2 regions of the Amycolatopsis sp. NPDC059027 genome follow, and region 1 is predicted to be linked to the other one. Evidence: riboswitches for the same ligand, from Rfam matches in the RefSeq annotation. Region 1 holds a riboswitch; the other holds the start of a gene.
What was found. Region 1 has a riboswitch for S-adenosylmethionine ahead of ACFWY9_RS23690 (aminotransferase class V-fold PLP-dependent enzyme). Riboswitches for the same ligand answer to the same signal wherever they lie in the genome.

Region 2: it holds a riboswitch for S-adenosylmethionine, as region 1 does, so the genes downstream of both, thrC (threonine synthase) here and ACFWY9_RS23690 (aminotransferase class V-fold PLP-dependent enzyme) in region 1, are expected to answer to the same signal.

The regions. Positions count from the first base shown of each region.
Region 1 covers NZ_JBHYIK010000034.1:42,430-49,822, forward strand. The annotation lists gene ACFWY9_RS23665 (glycerate kinase) at 1-73, shown strand, start outside; gene ACFWY9_RS23670 (penicillin-binding transpeptidase domain-containing protein) at 190-1,821, shown strand; gene ACFWY9_RS23675 (ArsR/SmtB family transcription factor) at 1,980-2,675, shown strand; gene ACFWY9_RS23680 (potassium/proton antiporter) at 2,783-4,261, shown strand; gene ACFWY9_RS23685 (M23 family metallopeptidase) at 4,406-5,095, shown strand; SAM riboswitch class IV at 5,181-5,295, shown strand; gene ACFWY9_RS23690 (aminotransferase class V-fold PLP-dependent enzyme) at 5,335-6,696, shown strand; gene ACFWY9_RS23695 (hypothetical protein) at 6,773-7,375, shown strand.
Region 2 covers NZ_JBHYIK010000072.1:30,588-37,980, forward strand. The annotation lists gene ACFWY9_RS36235 (ComEC/Rec2 family competence protein) at 1-1,631, shown strand, start outside; gene thrC (threonine synthase) at 1,639-2,904, opposite strand; SAM riboswitch class I at 2,918-3,052, opposite strand; gene holA (DNA polymerase III subunit delta) at 3,187-4,167, shown strand; gene rpsT (30S ribosomal protein S20) at 4,241-4,501, opposite strand; gene ACFWY9_RS36255 (DMT family transporter) at 4,862-5,731, shown strand; gene ACFWY9_RS36260 (VOC family protein) at 5,755-6,132, shown strand; gene ACFWY9_RS36265 (class I SAM-dependent methyltransferase) at 6,129-6,743, opposite strand; gene lepA (translation elongation factor 4) at 6,860-7,393, shown strand, end outside.

The DNA.
Region 1 (7,393 bases):
GGAACTGGTGACCGACGCCACCGAGCGGGCGCTGCGGCTCGTGCTGGTCGGCGCCACGCTGGCGCGCGGCTGATCACGAAAAGGATTCGGGTAGGTCGCTTTCCCACCAGGAATCGTGACCTGTTGGTCAACCATGGGCAGGCTGGGCGATCGTGCGCGGGGGTCGCGCGCAAAGGGGAGGGGTGGAAAGTGGGTCCTGCCAGAAGACGGGGAGTGCTGATCGGCGGCGCGGTCGGGGTGGTCGCGATCGTCACGGCCGCGGTAGTGGTCTTGACCAGTGGGAACGAAGCGCCGGCGAGCGACGCGGCGCCGGCGGGGAAGCCGGGTCCGGTGGCGGTGGATCCGACGGGGTTGGTGACGGAGTACCTGCAGGACCTCGCCGAGGCCAATCCCGACGCCGCGGGCGCGCTGACCGACGATCCCGCGGCGGCCGCGGTCGCATTGCGGGACGCGCGCAACGCGCTGATGCCGACCAAGACCACGGCGACGTTGAGCAGGCTCGATCCGACACCTGCCGGTGCGGCGAAGACCAGCGGCACGTTCGCCATGACGTGGACACTGCGGCCGGGGAAGACCTGGACCTACGACGTCCCGTTCGAGCTGACGAAGGCCGCGCAGGGCTGGCGGCTGCACTGGGTCCCCGCGTTGCTGCACCCGAAGCTGGAGCCGGGGCAGCGGCTCGTCGCCGCGACCGCTCCCGTGGATCGGCCCGCGGTGGTCGACCGGGACGGCAAGCCGCTGGTGATGGCGGGGCAGGCGGGGAACAAGCCCGCGGAGGGAAACCCGGCGCCGCTGCTGCAGAGTGTGTTCGCCGCGCAGGCCACGACGGCGAAGTCGGACGGGTTCGCCGTCCAGCGGGTCGACGCGTCGGGAAAGAACCTCGAAACGCTGTACGGCCAGGACGAGGACGGTGAGGGCAAGCCGCTCACCGCGTCGCTGAGCATCGCGACGCAGAACGCCGCACAGTCCGCTGTGGACGGTTACCGGGGCAGGGCGATCATGGTCGTGCTCCAGCCGTCCACCGGTGACATCCTCGCGGTGGCGCAGAACGCGGCGGCGGGCACCGAGCCGAAGGCGTTCAGCGGGCTGTACGCGCCGGGGTCGACCTTCAAGATCGTGACGGCCACCGCCGCGCTCGAACAGGGCCTCGCGACGGCCGATACGGCGTTGCCGTGCCCGGGTAGCGACCAGATCGGGACCCGGACGATCCCCAACGAGAACCACTTCGACAAGGGCACGGTCCCGCTGCACCAGGCGTTCGCGTTCTCGTGCAACACGACGTTCGGCAGGCTGGCCTCGCGGCTGCCCGCGGACGGGCTCGTCAAGGCCGCCGACCAGTACGGGCTCAACGCCGACTTCGAGATCCCCGGCCTGCAGACCGAGGCCGGGAAGGTCGTGCCCGCGACCGGCAACGACCGGCTGGTCGAGGACGGCATCGGGCAGGGGGACGTGCAGGTCAGCCCGTTCGGCGCGGCGCTGATGGCCGCGACGGCGGCGTCGGGCAAGGCCGTGACGCCGAAGCTGTGGCACGGGCTGGACACCACGGTCGCCAAGCCGTACTCGCCGCCGTCCGCCGGGGTGCTGAACGCGGTGCGGTCGATGATGCGGGAGGTCGTCACCACCGGCACCGGAAAGGCGGCGGCCGGGGCGGGGCAGGTCCACGGAAAGACCGGCACGGCGGAGTTCGGCGCCGACGGCCAGGCCAACGGCTGGTTCGTCGGCTACCGCGGCGACGTCGCCTTCGCTGTCCTGCTGGAGGGCGCGAACGACTCGAACCCGGCCGTCTCCCTCGCCGCGAACTTCCTCAACGCCGTCCACTGATCCGCTGGTCGGATGTGCTGAAGGACGCCTTCGGTGCGCTCGATGCACCGAAGGCGTCCTTCAGCGCGGCCAATGCACTGAAAGCGTCCTTCAGCTCGTTCGCACCGGGGCCCACGGTTCGGCCACGGCCGAACGGTCCGGCTTCTACGGTGGAGGACATGGAGACCATCGCACTGGCCGAGGTGGCCGCGGTGCTCGCCGACCCGAGCAGGGCGACGATGTGCCTGGCGTTGCTGGACGGCCGTGCGTGGACCGTCGGCGAGCTGGCCGCGGCCGCGCGGATCGCGGTGTCGACGGCGAGTGAGCATGTCACCCGGCTGGAGGAAACCGGGTTCGTCGCGCGGGTGAAACAGGGACGGCACGCCTACGTCCGCATCGCGGACCCGCGGGTGGCCGAGCTGATCGAGCACCTCGCGCAGCACGCCGACCGCCGCCCGGTCACCGGCCTGCGGTCCTCGGTCCGCGTCCGCAAGCTCGGGTTCGCCCGCACCTGCTACGACCACCTGGCAGGGAAGCTCGGCGTCGCGCTGCGCGACGGGATGATCGCGCGCGGGCTGGTCGACGTCGGCTCGGGGCTCACTCTCACGGCTCGCGGCCACGACGTGCTGGTTGAGCTGGGCGTGGACCTCCCGAACGGTGGGCGGCGGCCGCTGCTGCGCGACTGTCTGGATTGGACGGAGCGCCGCGAGCACCTCGGCGGCGGCGCGCCCGCGGCGTTGCTGGAGCGAGCGCTGGCGGCGGGCTGGGTCGAGCGGGGTCACCAGGCGCGCGCGATGCGGGTGCTGCCCGCCGCGGTGGAACCGTTCGCAACGCTCGGTGTCGACCTCGACACGCTGGAAGAGCCCGCATTTTGATGTTTCTTTAACACACCGGGTGAGCGTCACTGGGCGTCGGTACACGATCGTGTGAGCACCCCGCCTCCTTATCCTGAGAGCCCACGGCGACCGGGAAGGGAGGCGACATGGATCAGCTTCCCGTGCTGCTCGGAGTCGGCGGGATCGTGCTGCTCGCCTCGGTGGTGGCCGTGCGCCTGTCCGTCCGGCTCGGGCTGCCCTCGCTCCTGCTGTACCTGGGAATCGGCGTCCTGCTGGGCGAAGCCGGGTTCGGCGTCCGCTTCGAGAATCCCGAGCTGACGCAGTCGCTCGGCATCGCCGCGCTGGTCCTGATCCTCACCGAGGGCGGGCTCACCACGCGGTGGCAGGCGGTGAAACCCGCGCTGGGGCCTGGAATCGCACTGTCCACTTTGGCCGTCGTGGCGAGCGTGGCGGTCACCGGCAGCGCGCTGCACTGGCTGCTCGGCCTCGACTGGCGGCTCGCGCTGCTGTGGGGCTCGGTGCTTGCCTCCACCGACGCGGCCGCGGTGTTTTCCGTGCTGCGCAACGCCGGGGTCGGCAAGCGGCTGGTCGGCATGCTGGAGCTGGAATCCGGCCTCAACGACGCGCCCGCCTACATCGCCGTCGTCGTGCTGGCCACCGGGTCCACAGTGGACTGGACGCTGCCGCTGCTGGTGGTCTACGAGCTGGCCGCCGGGCTGGTGATCGGCCTGCTGCTCGGCTGGCTCGGGGCACTGGCGCTGCGAAGAGCGGCGCTGCCCGCCACCGGTCTGTATCCGCTCGCCACGGTGTCGGTGTGCGTCCTGGCGTTCTCCAGCGGTCAGCTGGCGCACGCTTCCGGCCTGCTCGCGACGTACGTCGCCGGGCTGGTGCTGGGCAATTCCCGGCTGCCGCACCGATCCGACACACTGTCCTTCGCCGAAGGCCTCGGCTGGCTCGCCCAGATCGGGCTGTTCGTGCTGCTCGGCCTGTTCGCCTCGCCGAACAGGCTGCTGGAGACGCTGGTGCCGGGCCTCGTGGCGGGCGCCGTCGTCCTGCTGCTCGCGCGTCCGCTCTCCGTCCTGCTGTCGATGCTCCCGTTCCGCGTGCCGTGGCGGGAACAGGTGTTCCTGTCGTGGGCCGGCCTGCGCGGCGCGGTGCCGATCGTGCTCGCGATGATCCCGCTGTCCCAGGGCGTGCCGGGCGCGCAGCGGCTGGTCGACGCGGTGTTCGTGCTGGTCATCGTGCTGACCCTGGTGCAGGGCGCGACGCTGAGCCCGCTCGCGCGGGTGCTCGGCCTTGCCCGGCACGCCGAACCGCACGAGGTCGAGGTCGACTCCGCGCCGCTCGACGAGCTGGGCGCCGAGCTGTTGCAGGTCCGCATCCAGGCCGGATCGCGGCTGCACGGCGTGTACCTCTCGGAGCTGCGGCTGCCGGTGGGGGCGACGGTCAGCCTCGTGGTGCGCGACGGCGCCGGGTTCACGCCCGAGAAGACCAGCCGTCTTCAGGAGCACGACCAGCTACTGGTGGTGACCACCGAACGGGCCCGGAGTGCCACGGAACGCCGGTTGCGGGCCGTGGACCGGGCAGGCCGCCTGGCCCGCTGGAAGGGCGAATCCGGGCGCTAGCTCACAAAACCGGCCTCGATGGTTGGTGGTTTTCCGTAGAAATCTCCACCGTGTGTTCCCTTGACGCATCCTTTCGGGCTAACGTGCGCTCGCATCGTCTACCTCGAATGGGTGAGCTTCTCGGGCTAAGGAGTACACACGGTGATGCTGAAAATGCGCGCACGCTGGGCCGGTCTGGCCGCCGCGACGACGGCAGGAGCGTTGTTCCTGGCCCCCACGGCCTCCGCCGCGGACACGTTTCCCGCCTTCGCCCTGCCGTTCGCCTCGGGCCAGCTCGTGTATTCGGCCGGGATCCACTCCGACGACGGCGGCAGCGGCGTCAAGAACGCCATCGACTTCAGCCCGGCCGACAAGACCGTCCGCGCCCCGCTGGCCGGGATCGTGCACCTGCAGCACTGCGCCGAAGGCGACTGGGTGACCATCGACCACGACGGCGGCTGGCGCACCGGGTACTACCACATGGAGAACATCCAGGTCGCCGACGGACAGCGGGTCGTGCCCGGCGCCGTCCTCGGCTCCACCGGCAATGCTCTGCCCTGCGGCGGCAGCACCACCGGTGCCCATGTCCACTTCACGCTCTGGACGCTGCCCGCCACGACGGCGTCCGGGAACTCCGGCGACGCAAGGGATTGGCGCGCTCGCGGGAACTGGAGCGGGCTGTCCTACGCCGAGGTCTCCGGCGAGCTGGCCGCCGCGCTCGGTGAGCCGATCGACGGCAAGGAGCTGGGCGGATGGCGGTTTGCGGCGGGCGCCGAGCAGTACCAGGGGACGGCGACGCACCTGACCGACCAGTCGGTCGTCCGGCTGCCGGGCCGCTTCCGGGTGACGGCGTAGACCGCAATTCCGGAGAGTGACGGCCGTCTCAGTCACCCGGAAGGGGCTGGATCGGCGCGCGCGGTGTCGGCTATCTTCGTCGTCAGGTCATGAGTGTCAGCGCTAAGCCCCGGCTTGCTGGCCGGCAACCCTCCAACCGCGGTGGGGTGCCCCGGGTGAGGACCGGGCCTGTCGCGAGGTGCGGCGGGCAAGCGCGGGCCCCTCGCCGGGGGTCCCCCGGACCGCCGAGGAGGCACCCGATGACACTCGCCGTCGATCGTCAGAACACCACCGAAACCACGGTTACCGTTGCGCCGCAAGGAATTCCCGCGGTCACGGGTGCCGGGCTGAGCGTTCCGCTCGTCACCGGCGGCGAGATCGGCTACGCGAATCTCGACCACGCCGCGAGCGCGCCTTGTCTGGACGCCGTGCGCCGCGCGGTCGACGAGTTCCTGCCCTGGTACGCGAGCGTGCACCGCGGCGCCGGGTTCGCCTCGCAGGTCTCGACGCGGCTTTACGAGCGCACACGCGACATCCTGCGCCGGTTCGTCGACGCGCGTTCGACCGACACCGTGGTGTTCACCCGCAACACCACCGATTCCTTCAACCTGCTCGCCCGCAGCCTGCCCCGGCACACCTCGGTCGTCGTCTTCGACACCGAGCACCACGCCGCGCTGTTGCCGTGGAGGGGGCCGAACGTCCGCCGGATCCCTACCCCGCGCACCCGGCTCGCCGCGGTTTCCGCTGTGGACGAAGCGCTCGCGGAATGCCCGCAGGGGCCCCGATTGGTGGTCGTCACCGGAGCGTCCAATGTGACCGGTGAGCTGCTGCCCGTCGCGGAGATCGCGGCGGTGGCCCGCCGCCACGGCGCCCGGATCGCGCTCGACGCCGCCCAGCTCGCCCCGCATCGCCGGATTTCCTTGCGGGAACTGGATGTCGACTACGTCGCGCTGTCCGGTCACAAGCTGTACGCGCCGTTCGGTGCCGGTGCGCTCGTCGGCCGCGCGGACTGGCTCCGTGCCGCCCAGCCCTACCTCGCCGGTGGCGGCGCGACCAAGCTCGTCACGGGCGAGGCCGACGACCTCGGTGTCGTCTGGAACGCCGGACCGGAACGGCACGAGGCGGGTTCGCCCAACACCGTTGGCGTGTATGCCCTCGGCGTCGCGTGCGAGCAGCTCGCCGCGCACTGGGACGCCGTCGGCGCACACGAGGAGGTCCTGCTGGCCCGGCTGCGCAAGGGCCTCGCCGCGATCCCGGGCTGCGCCGAACTGCGGCTGTTCGACGCACCGGTGGACCGCGTCGGCACGGTGAGCTTCGTGGTCGACGGCTTCGAGCCCGGCTGGCTGGCGGCCGTCCTTTCGGCCGAGTACGGCATCGGCGTCCGCGACGGCGCCTTCTGCGCGCACGTCGCGACCAAGCGGCTCATCGGCGTCGCCGGGGGAGCGGGGCAGCAGGCGGTACGGGTCAGCCTCGGCCTCGGCAGCACCACCGAACACGTCGACCGGCTCGTGCTCGCGCTGCGCCAGATCGTCGCGCGCGGCGCCCGCTGGGAGTACGCGAAGCAGGACGGCCGCTGGGCGCCGGTCGGCGATCCGCGCGAACTGCCCCCGTTCTGCGCCTGAGCTGAAGGGGACTTTCGTCGCATCCCATGCACGGAAAGTCCCCTTCAGCTCATGGGCGATCCGCTATCGTGGCGCGATGGGAAATTCGCGGCCACGGTACTGGTTTCCCTTGGCGCTGCTGGGATTCGCGCAGCTGATCCTGGTCGCGGCCGAGATGCCGAGGGCGAATGGATCTTTCGGCTACTTCGCGAATGTGCGTGAGTACCCGATGACCGAGTCCACCGCGGTCGCGGTGCGCGTCTCAGCGCCCTACGGCTGGTCCGGCGCGGGCACGGGCTGGTTGTGGGTGCTGGCGGCGGCCGTCCTCGGCGTCGCGATCTGGTACTTCGTCCTGGCCCGGCGCGCGGGCAGCCCGCCGCGCACCGGCCGGTTCGCACTGCTCACGCTCGGCGCGCTCGTGGCCGTGCCGCTGCTCGACCTCGTCGGATACTGGCAGTTCCGGCTGGACGCCGACGTGCGGGGCCCGATGATCGCGACGCTCGGCCTCGTCCTGCTCGCCTGGTTCGAGCGCAGCGTGCTCGTGCTGGTGGTGACGGCGGTGTTCGTGCTGGCCGCGGTGGTGCTCCTGCCCGGCATCGCCGGGGTCCTGGTCTCGGCCGTGGCGCTGCTGGCCGGGGCGTTCGTGGCGCTCGCCGGGCCGCGGCGGGGACGTCCGGAGCCTGCCGCCGACACGGACTGAACGCGTGACGTGGACAAT
Region 2 (7,393 bases), on a different contig from region 1:
CGGGGATGTCCCACCTCACGGCCGTCAGCGGTGGGAACCTCGCGATCGTCTGCGGCGCGGTGCTGCTCCTGCTGCGCGTGCTGCGGATCGGGCCACGTGCCTCGGCGATCGCGGCCGGGCTGTGCCTGGTCGGATTCCTCGTGCTCGCGGGGCCGGAGCCGAGCGTGCTCCGGGCCGGGGTCATGGGCGCGGTCGGCCTGCTGGCACTGGCGCTGGGCAGACAGGGCTCGGCCTTGCCCGCGCTGGCCTTTTCGGTCTGCGCGCTGGTGATCTGGGATCCGGCGATGGCCGTCGACTTCGGCTTCGCGCTCTCGGTGCTGGCCACGGCCGGGCTGGTTCTGCTGGCGCCGCGGTGGGCGGACGCGATGGTGCGCCGGGGCGTTCCGGCGGGCTACGCCGAGGGGCTGGCCATCCCGCTCGCGGCGTTCGTGGTCACCGCGCCGGTGCTGGCGGGCATGGCGGGTTCGGTGAGTGTGGTGTCGGTGCTGACCAACGTGCTCGCGGCGCCGGTGGTGGCACCGGCCACCGTGTTCGGGGTACTGGCCACCGTCGTGGGGCCGTGGTGGCCCGGCGCCGGGAACGTGCTGGTCCACCTGGCCGATCCGGAGGCGCGGTGGCTGATTCTCGTGGCGCGGCACGGCGCGCGGGCACCCGGCGCGGTCTTGGACTGGCCCGGCGGCTGGTGGGGCGGTCTGCTCGCGGCGGCGCTGCTCGCCGTCCTGGTGGTGGCGTTGCGGCTGCGCCGGATCCGGGTACTGGTGACGGTGCTGCTCGCCGTGGTGCTGCTGGTGTTCGTTCCGGTCCGGGTGTTCGCCCCGGCCTGGCCACCGGACTCGTGGGCGATGGTCGAATGCGATGTGGGCCAGGGTGACGCGCTGGTGCTGGCGACGGCCGAGCGCGGCCGGGCGGTGGTCGTCGACACCGGGCCCGAACCCGGCCCGGTCGACGAATGCCTGCGACGGCTCGACATCGACCGCGTGCCACTGATCGTGCTGAGTCACCTCCACGCCGATCATCTGGGCGGGCTGGTGTCGGTGTTCGAGGGCAGAACGGTGGGCGCGGTGGCGGTCGGGCCGGGCAGGGCGCCGGGCTGGGCCTGGCGGCAGGTCGCGGAGGAAGCCGGACGCCAGGGCGTGCCCCTCCTCGAACTGAGCGTCGGGCAGCGGCTGGAGTGGCCGGGGCTGTCCCTCGACGTGCTCGGGCCGCGATACGTTCCGGCGCGCTCGGCCACCGAGCAGGACGGGACGATGGTCAACAACAGTTCGGTCGTGCTGCGCGCGGGAACGCCTGCCGGGCGCGTGCTCCTGACCGGTGACGTGGAACTGGCGGCGCAGGCCGATTTGCTGGCAGGGGGAGCGGATCTGCGGTCCGAGGTCTTGAAGGTCCCGCACCACGGGTCACGGTATTCGCTGCCGGACTTCCTCACGGCCGTCGCGCCCCGCGTCGCGATGGCCAGTGTGGGCGCGGGAAACCGCTACGGCCATCCCAGCAAGTCCACTGTGGACGCTCTGATCGCGTTGGGGGCGTTGGTGACCCGCACCGACCTCGACGGGGACACCGCGGTGCTCCCGGACGGTGGCGGTCCGGCGGTCTCCCGCCGGGGCGAGCCGCGTGGCCCGCCCCGGCGGTGAACCGGCGTCAGTAGCCGAGGGCCTCGCGCACGGCGGCGGCCGACGGTGCGACGGTCGCCTTGGGGCCGACGTGGTCCTCGACGGCGTCGAGCGTCTTGAGGCCGTCGCCGGTGATCAGCAGGACGGTCTCGGCGTCCGGGTCGAGCTTGCCGGTCTCGATGAGCTTCTTCGCCGTGGCGACGGTGACCCCGCCCGCCGTCTCGGTGAAGATGCCTTCGGTACGGGCCAGCAGCCGGATGCCCTCGACGACCTCTTCGTCGCTCACGTCCTCGATCGCGCCGTTGGTGCGGTTGACGACGTCGAGCACGTACGGGCCGTCGGCCGGGTTGCCGATCGCCAGCGAGCGCGCGATGGTGTCCGGCTTGACCGGCTGGACGACGTCGTGCCCGGCGCGGAACGCGGCCGACACGGGCGAGCAGCCGGTGGCCTGGGCGCCGAACACCTTGTACGGGCTGGCTTCCACCAGTCCGAGCTGGCCGAGCTCGCGGAAGCCCTTGTCCACTTTGGTCAGCTGGGAGCCGGAGGCGATCGGCACGACGATCTGCTCGGGCAGCCGCCAGCCGAGCTGCTCGGCGACCTCGAAGGCCAGCGTCTTCGAGCCCTCCGAGTAGTACGGGCGGACGTTGACGTTCACGAACGCCCAGCTCTCGTGCTCGGCGGCGAGTTCGGTGGCGAGGCGGTTGACGTCGTCGTAGTTGCCGTCGACGGCGATCAGCGCGCCGTCGTACACCGCGGTCGTGAGGATCTTGGCGCGTTCCAGCGTCTTCGGGATCAGCACGACCGACTGCCAGCCCGCCCGGGCGGCCGCGGCGGCGACGGCGTTGGCGAGGTTGCCGGTCGAGGGACAGCACAGCACCTCGAACCCGAACTCGCGGGCGGCCGCCAGCGCGACGGCGACGACCCGGTCCTTGAAGGAGTGCGTCGGGTTGCCGGTGTCGTCCTTGACCCAGATCCGCTTGACCCCCAGCGCTTTCGCCAGCCGGTCGGCCCGGACCAGCCGGGTGCAGCCTGGCTCGGTGTTGGGGATCTCCTCGACGTTGGAGGGAACCGGAAGGAGTTTCTTGTAGCGCCAGATGTTCTTCGGGCCGGCTTCGATGTCCTCGCGCCGGACCCGGCCGAAGTCGTAGGCGACCTCGAGCGGCGAGAAGTCTTCGGCGGAGACGAATTCGGGAGCGAGCGGCTGCCGGTGACCCTCTTCCTTCGACACCAGTTCGACGGCCGGGCCCAGGTCCGGGGTCTTGGTGGTGGAGGTCGTGCCGAGGGTTGCGGTCATCGCGAGGTTCCTTTCCTCATCTGTCCCGCCGAGGCGGGCCGGAATTGGCACCGTGTTCGTCAGCTATCCCGCGATCGCGGGATGACAGGCTTTGACGCCGGTTGCCGGGGCTTCGTCGGGCCGTTCCCTCTGCCCCTCTGGATGAGCGGTATTCAGTTGTCGGCGCGCCGCTGGGCGCTGCCTCGGAACACACCGTACGGCATCCTGATCGGCTCGTGCCACGGTGGGCGCGCCGGTGTCACCGGAGCGGGCGTGTCGCCGGGCGGGTGAGAGGATCGGGGGGTGACCGCGCAAGCCACCGCCACCACACCGCTGCATCTCGTACTCGGTGAGGAAGAACTGCTCATCGAACGGGCTGTCCGCGCCGCCCTGGACGCCGCCAAGGCGGCCGATCCGACCGCGGACATGACCAGGATGCGGGTGTCCGAACTCACAACGCCCGAACTCGCCGAACTGGTGAGCCCCTCGCTGTTCAGCGAGGGCCGGGTGATCGTCCTCGAGGCGGCGCAGGACATCTCGCAGGAGCTGTCCGACGCCGTGCTGTCCTACCTCAAGGCGCCCGCCGACGGGATCGTGCTGGTCGTCGTGCACACCGGGGGCGGCAGGAGCAAGGCGGCGAAGGCGCTGCCCGCCGCGCTGCGCAAGGCCGGGGCCCAGATCACCGAGTGTCCCAAGCTGACGAAGGCCGCCGACCGGGAGTCGTTCGTCCGCAACGAGGTCCGCCGGGCGGGCGGCAAGATCGACGGCGCCGGGGTGCTCGCGCTGATCGACGCCGTGGGCTCGGACCTGCGGGAGCTGTCGTCGGCGGCGACGCAGCTCGTCGCGGACTCCGGCGGCGTCGTCGACGAGCAGGCCGTGCGCCGGTACCACCGGGGCCGCGCGGACGTGACGGGCTTCGCGGTCGCGGAGAAGGCCGTGGCGGGGGACAGGGCGGCCGCGCTGGAGCAGTTGCGCTGGGCGATGCAGCTGGGGGTGCCGCACGTGCTCGTCGCCGACGCGCTCGCCGATGCCGTCCGCACCATCGCCAGGGTCTCCGCGGCCGGACGGGGCAACCCGAACCAGATGGCAGGGGAACTCGGCATGCCGCCGTGGAAGGTGCGCAAGGCGCAGGGCCAGTCACGCGGCTGGAACCAGGACGGTCTCGCCGCCGCGATGCGGGTCGTCGCTCGGCTCAACTCCGAGGTCAAGGGTGCCGCGGCGAGCCCGGACTATGCACTGGAGCGAGCTGTGAACGAGGTCGTCGCCGCCAAGGGCGACCACTGAGGCCGGCCGCTGAGGAGAAGGACACGCGGAAGGCCCCGGCGACCGAGGTCGCCGGGGCCTTTCGGAGAACGGCTCAGATGCTGTTCGCGCGCTTGGCCATCGCGGACTTCTTGTTCGCGGCCTGGTTGGCGTGGATGACGCCCTTGGTGACCGCCTTGTCCAGCTTCTTGGCGGCCTCGCGCTGCAGCTCGACGGCCTTGGCCTTGTCCCCGGACTCGGCGGCCTCGCGGAACTTGCGGATCGCGGTCTTCACCGAGGACCGGATCGCCTGGTTGCGCTGACGCGCCTTCTCGTTGGTGGTGATGCGCTTGATCTGCGACTTGATGTTGGCCATGGTGGCGCTCCTGTCGTGTACTCGGTGAGTTCGCTGCCGCGTCGCTGTGGCCCCGGCCACCCTCACGGGCGCCCGGGTTTCCTCCCTGACGGAATGCCGCACGACAACGAACGGAAAGCCTAACAGCCTGCTCCGGCGGCCTCGCGAGGGCCTCGACGTGATCGCTTACGCGTACTACGGTGGGTGGAGTCAGTGCCTAGGGTTCCGCCAGCGGCCCGCACCTGCGGGAGAGACAACAAGGGCCGGTGGGGCAGGTCCGAGCGGCACCATCGGCGGCTCAGGAGCCCGCCGTTCATCTGACGGGACAAAAGCCTGGAGGACCTGGGGTTTTCGCGTGCGCGAAAACCTCGAAAGGGTCCGATGAACGCCACCGCTCTGTCCCTCGTCCTCGTCGCCGCCGTCGTGCACGCCGTGTGGAACCTCGCCGCCAAGCGGGTCGGCTACGGCGGTGCCCGCTTCGTGTTCCTCTACTACACCGTTTCGGCCGTCGCGCTCCTCCCGGTCACGATCGTCGTCCTCGCCGTGGAAAACGAACGTCCACAGTGGACTTGGCTGCTGGCCGCGGCGGTGACCGCGCTGCTGCACGTCGGATACGGCGTGGTGCTGCAACGGGGTTACGTCGTCGGCGATCTTTCGGTGGTCTACCCGCTCGCGCGGGGTACCGGCCCGCTGCTCTCGGTCATCGCGGCGGTCGTGCTGTTCGGTGAGCACCCCGGCTGGCTCGGGCTGGCCGGCGCCTTCCTGGTGATCGTCGGCGTGCTGGTGATCAGCACCGGGCGCCGGGACGGGGAGACCGATCCGCGGGCCCGCCGGGCAGGGATCGGCTACGGCCTGCTCACCGGCGCGTTCATCGCGGGCTACACGCTGTGGGACGCGCACGCGGTGACCGGTCTCGCCGTCCCGCCGATCGTCTACTTCGCGGTCGGCTCGGTCATGGAGTGCCTGCTGCTGATGCCCTACGCGCTCGTCGACCGGCCGATGATCGGCAAGCTCTGGCGCGAGCACAAGCGCGAGGCGCTGCTGGTCGGGCTGCTGTCCCCGGTCGCGTATCTCCTGGTGCTCTACGCGCTGCGGATCGCCCCGGTCAGCCTGGTCGCCCCCGCGCGCGAGCTGAGCATCGTGCTCGGCGGGCTGGCCGCCTGGCTCGTCCTCGGCGAGGCGAACGCGGTGCGCAGGCTGGTCGGTTCCGTGGTCGTGTTGTCGGGTATCGCCGCGATTGCGGTGGCCTGATCTTCCCGGTAGGGATTGAGCCCATGGAAGTGCTGAGCAGCAGGGTTCTCATCCATCCGCGCGACATCGAGGCGTCCACCGCGTTCTATCGCGACACCCTCGGGCTGGCGATCGACAAGGAGTTCCCCGGCGGCACGGTGTTCTTCCTCGGCCACGGGTCGCTGGAGATCGTCGGCAGCGCGAGTGCCGGGCCGAGCCCGGACGTCGCGCTGTGGATCCAGGTCCGTGATCTGCCCGCCACGCTCGCCGACCTCGCCGGCCGAGGGGTGACGCCGGTGCGGGAGGCTCGCCGGGAACCGTGGGGGCTCGACGAGGCGTGGATCGCCGATCCCGACGGTACTCGCATCGTCCTGGTCGAGGTGCCCGCCGGGCATCCGCTGCGCACCGATCCCCGGAGCTAGCGCGCGGGCTTGACGGCGCGCAGCTGCGCGGCGAGCGCGGTGAAGCCCGGCGGCTCCCATGTCCAGGTCTGGAGGTCGGTGAACCCGGCGGACTCGGCTTCGCGGGCGAGGACGTGCCGCGACACGGGCAGCCACTTCTCGTGGGCGGAGATCAGCAGTCTGCCGCCAGGACGCAGGACGCGGTACAGCTCGGCGAAGCCCGCCGCGCGATCGGGCCACAGCTGGACGTTGTTCACGCTCAGTGCCACGTCGAGCGATCCGTCGGGCTCGCCGGTGTCCGCGGCCGTGCCCTGGTGCAGTTCGGCGCGGTCGCCGCAGCGCTGGTGGCACAGCGCCAGCATGCCCGGCGACGGATCGACGCCGACCGCGCGACGGGCGAGCTTCGCCACGTCGTCCAGGCCGACGCCGGGGCCGGGCCCGACGACCAGTACGGACTCGTCCGGTTCGATCTTCGCGAGTGCGGCCACCCGGTGCTCGGTCTGTGCGTTGCCGTGTGCCATGACCAGGCCACCGAGGCGGCCGAGCAGACCGCGGGGATGGCCGAACGTGCGGTCCAGCAGACCGGCGGGGGCCGGTCCGGAGGCGGGCACGGGCGAGGGGGAAGTGCTCATACTTCGAGGGCACCACGGCCCGCCGCGGCCCGCATCGGGGATGACCCCCACCCGCACCCGGAGCTCCATGGGACCATAGGGGTGGCCATCCCCGACCTTTCCCGAGGATCACACGAGTGAGCACGTTCGCGGACACGACTTTCACCTCACCGGAGCTCATCCGGAACTTCTGCATCATCGCCCACATCGACCACGGCAAGTCGACGCTGGCGGATCGGATGCTGCAGCTCACCGGGGTGGTCGAAGCGCGGGCGATGCGCGCTCAGTACCTCGACCGCATGGACATCGAGCGTGAGCGCGGCATCACGATCAAGGCGCAGAACGTGCGCCTGCCGTGGCAGGTCGACGGCCAGGACCACGTCCTGCACATGATCGACACCCCCGGCCACGTCGACTTCACCTACGAGGTCTCCCGCGCGCTCGAGGCGTGCGAGGGCGCGATCCTGCTGGTCGACGCCGCGCAGGGGATCGAGGCGCAGACACTGGCCAACCTGTACCTGGCGCTGGAGAACAACCTCCAGATCATCCCGGTGCTGAACAAGATCGACCTGCCCTCGGCCGATCCGGACAAGTACGCGGCCGAGATCGCGCACATCATCGGCTGCGAGCCCTCGGACGTGCTGCGGGTTTCGGCGAAGACCGGCGCGGGC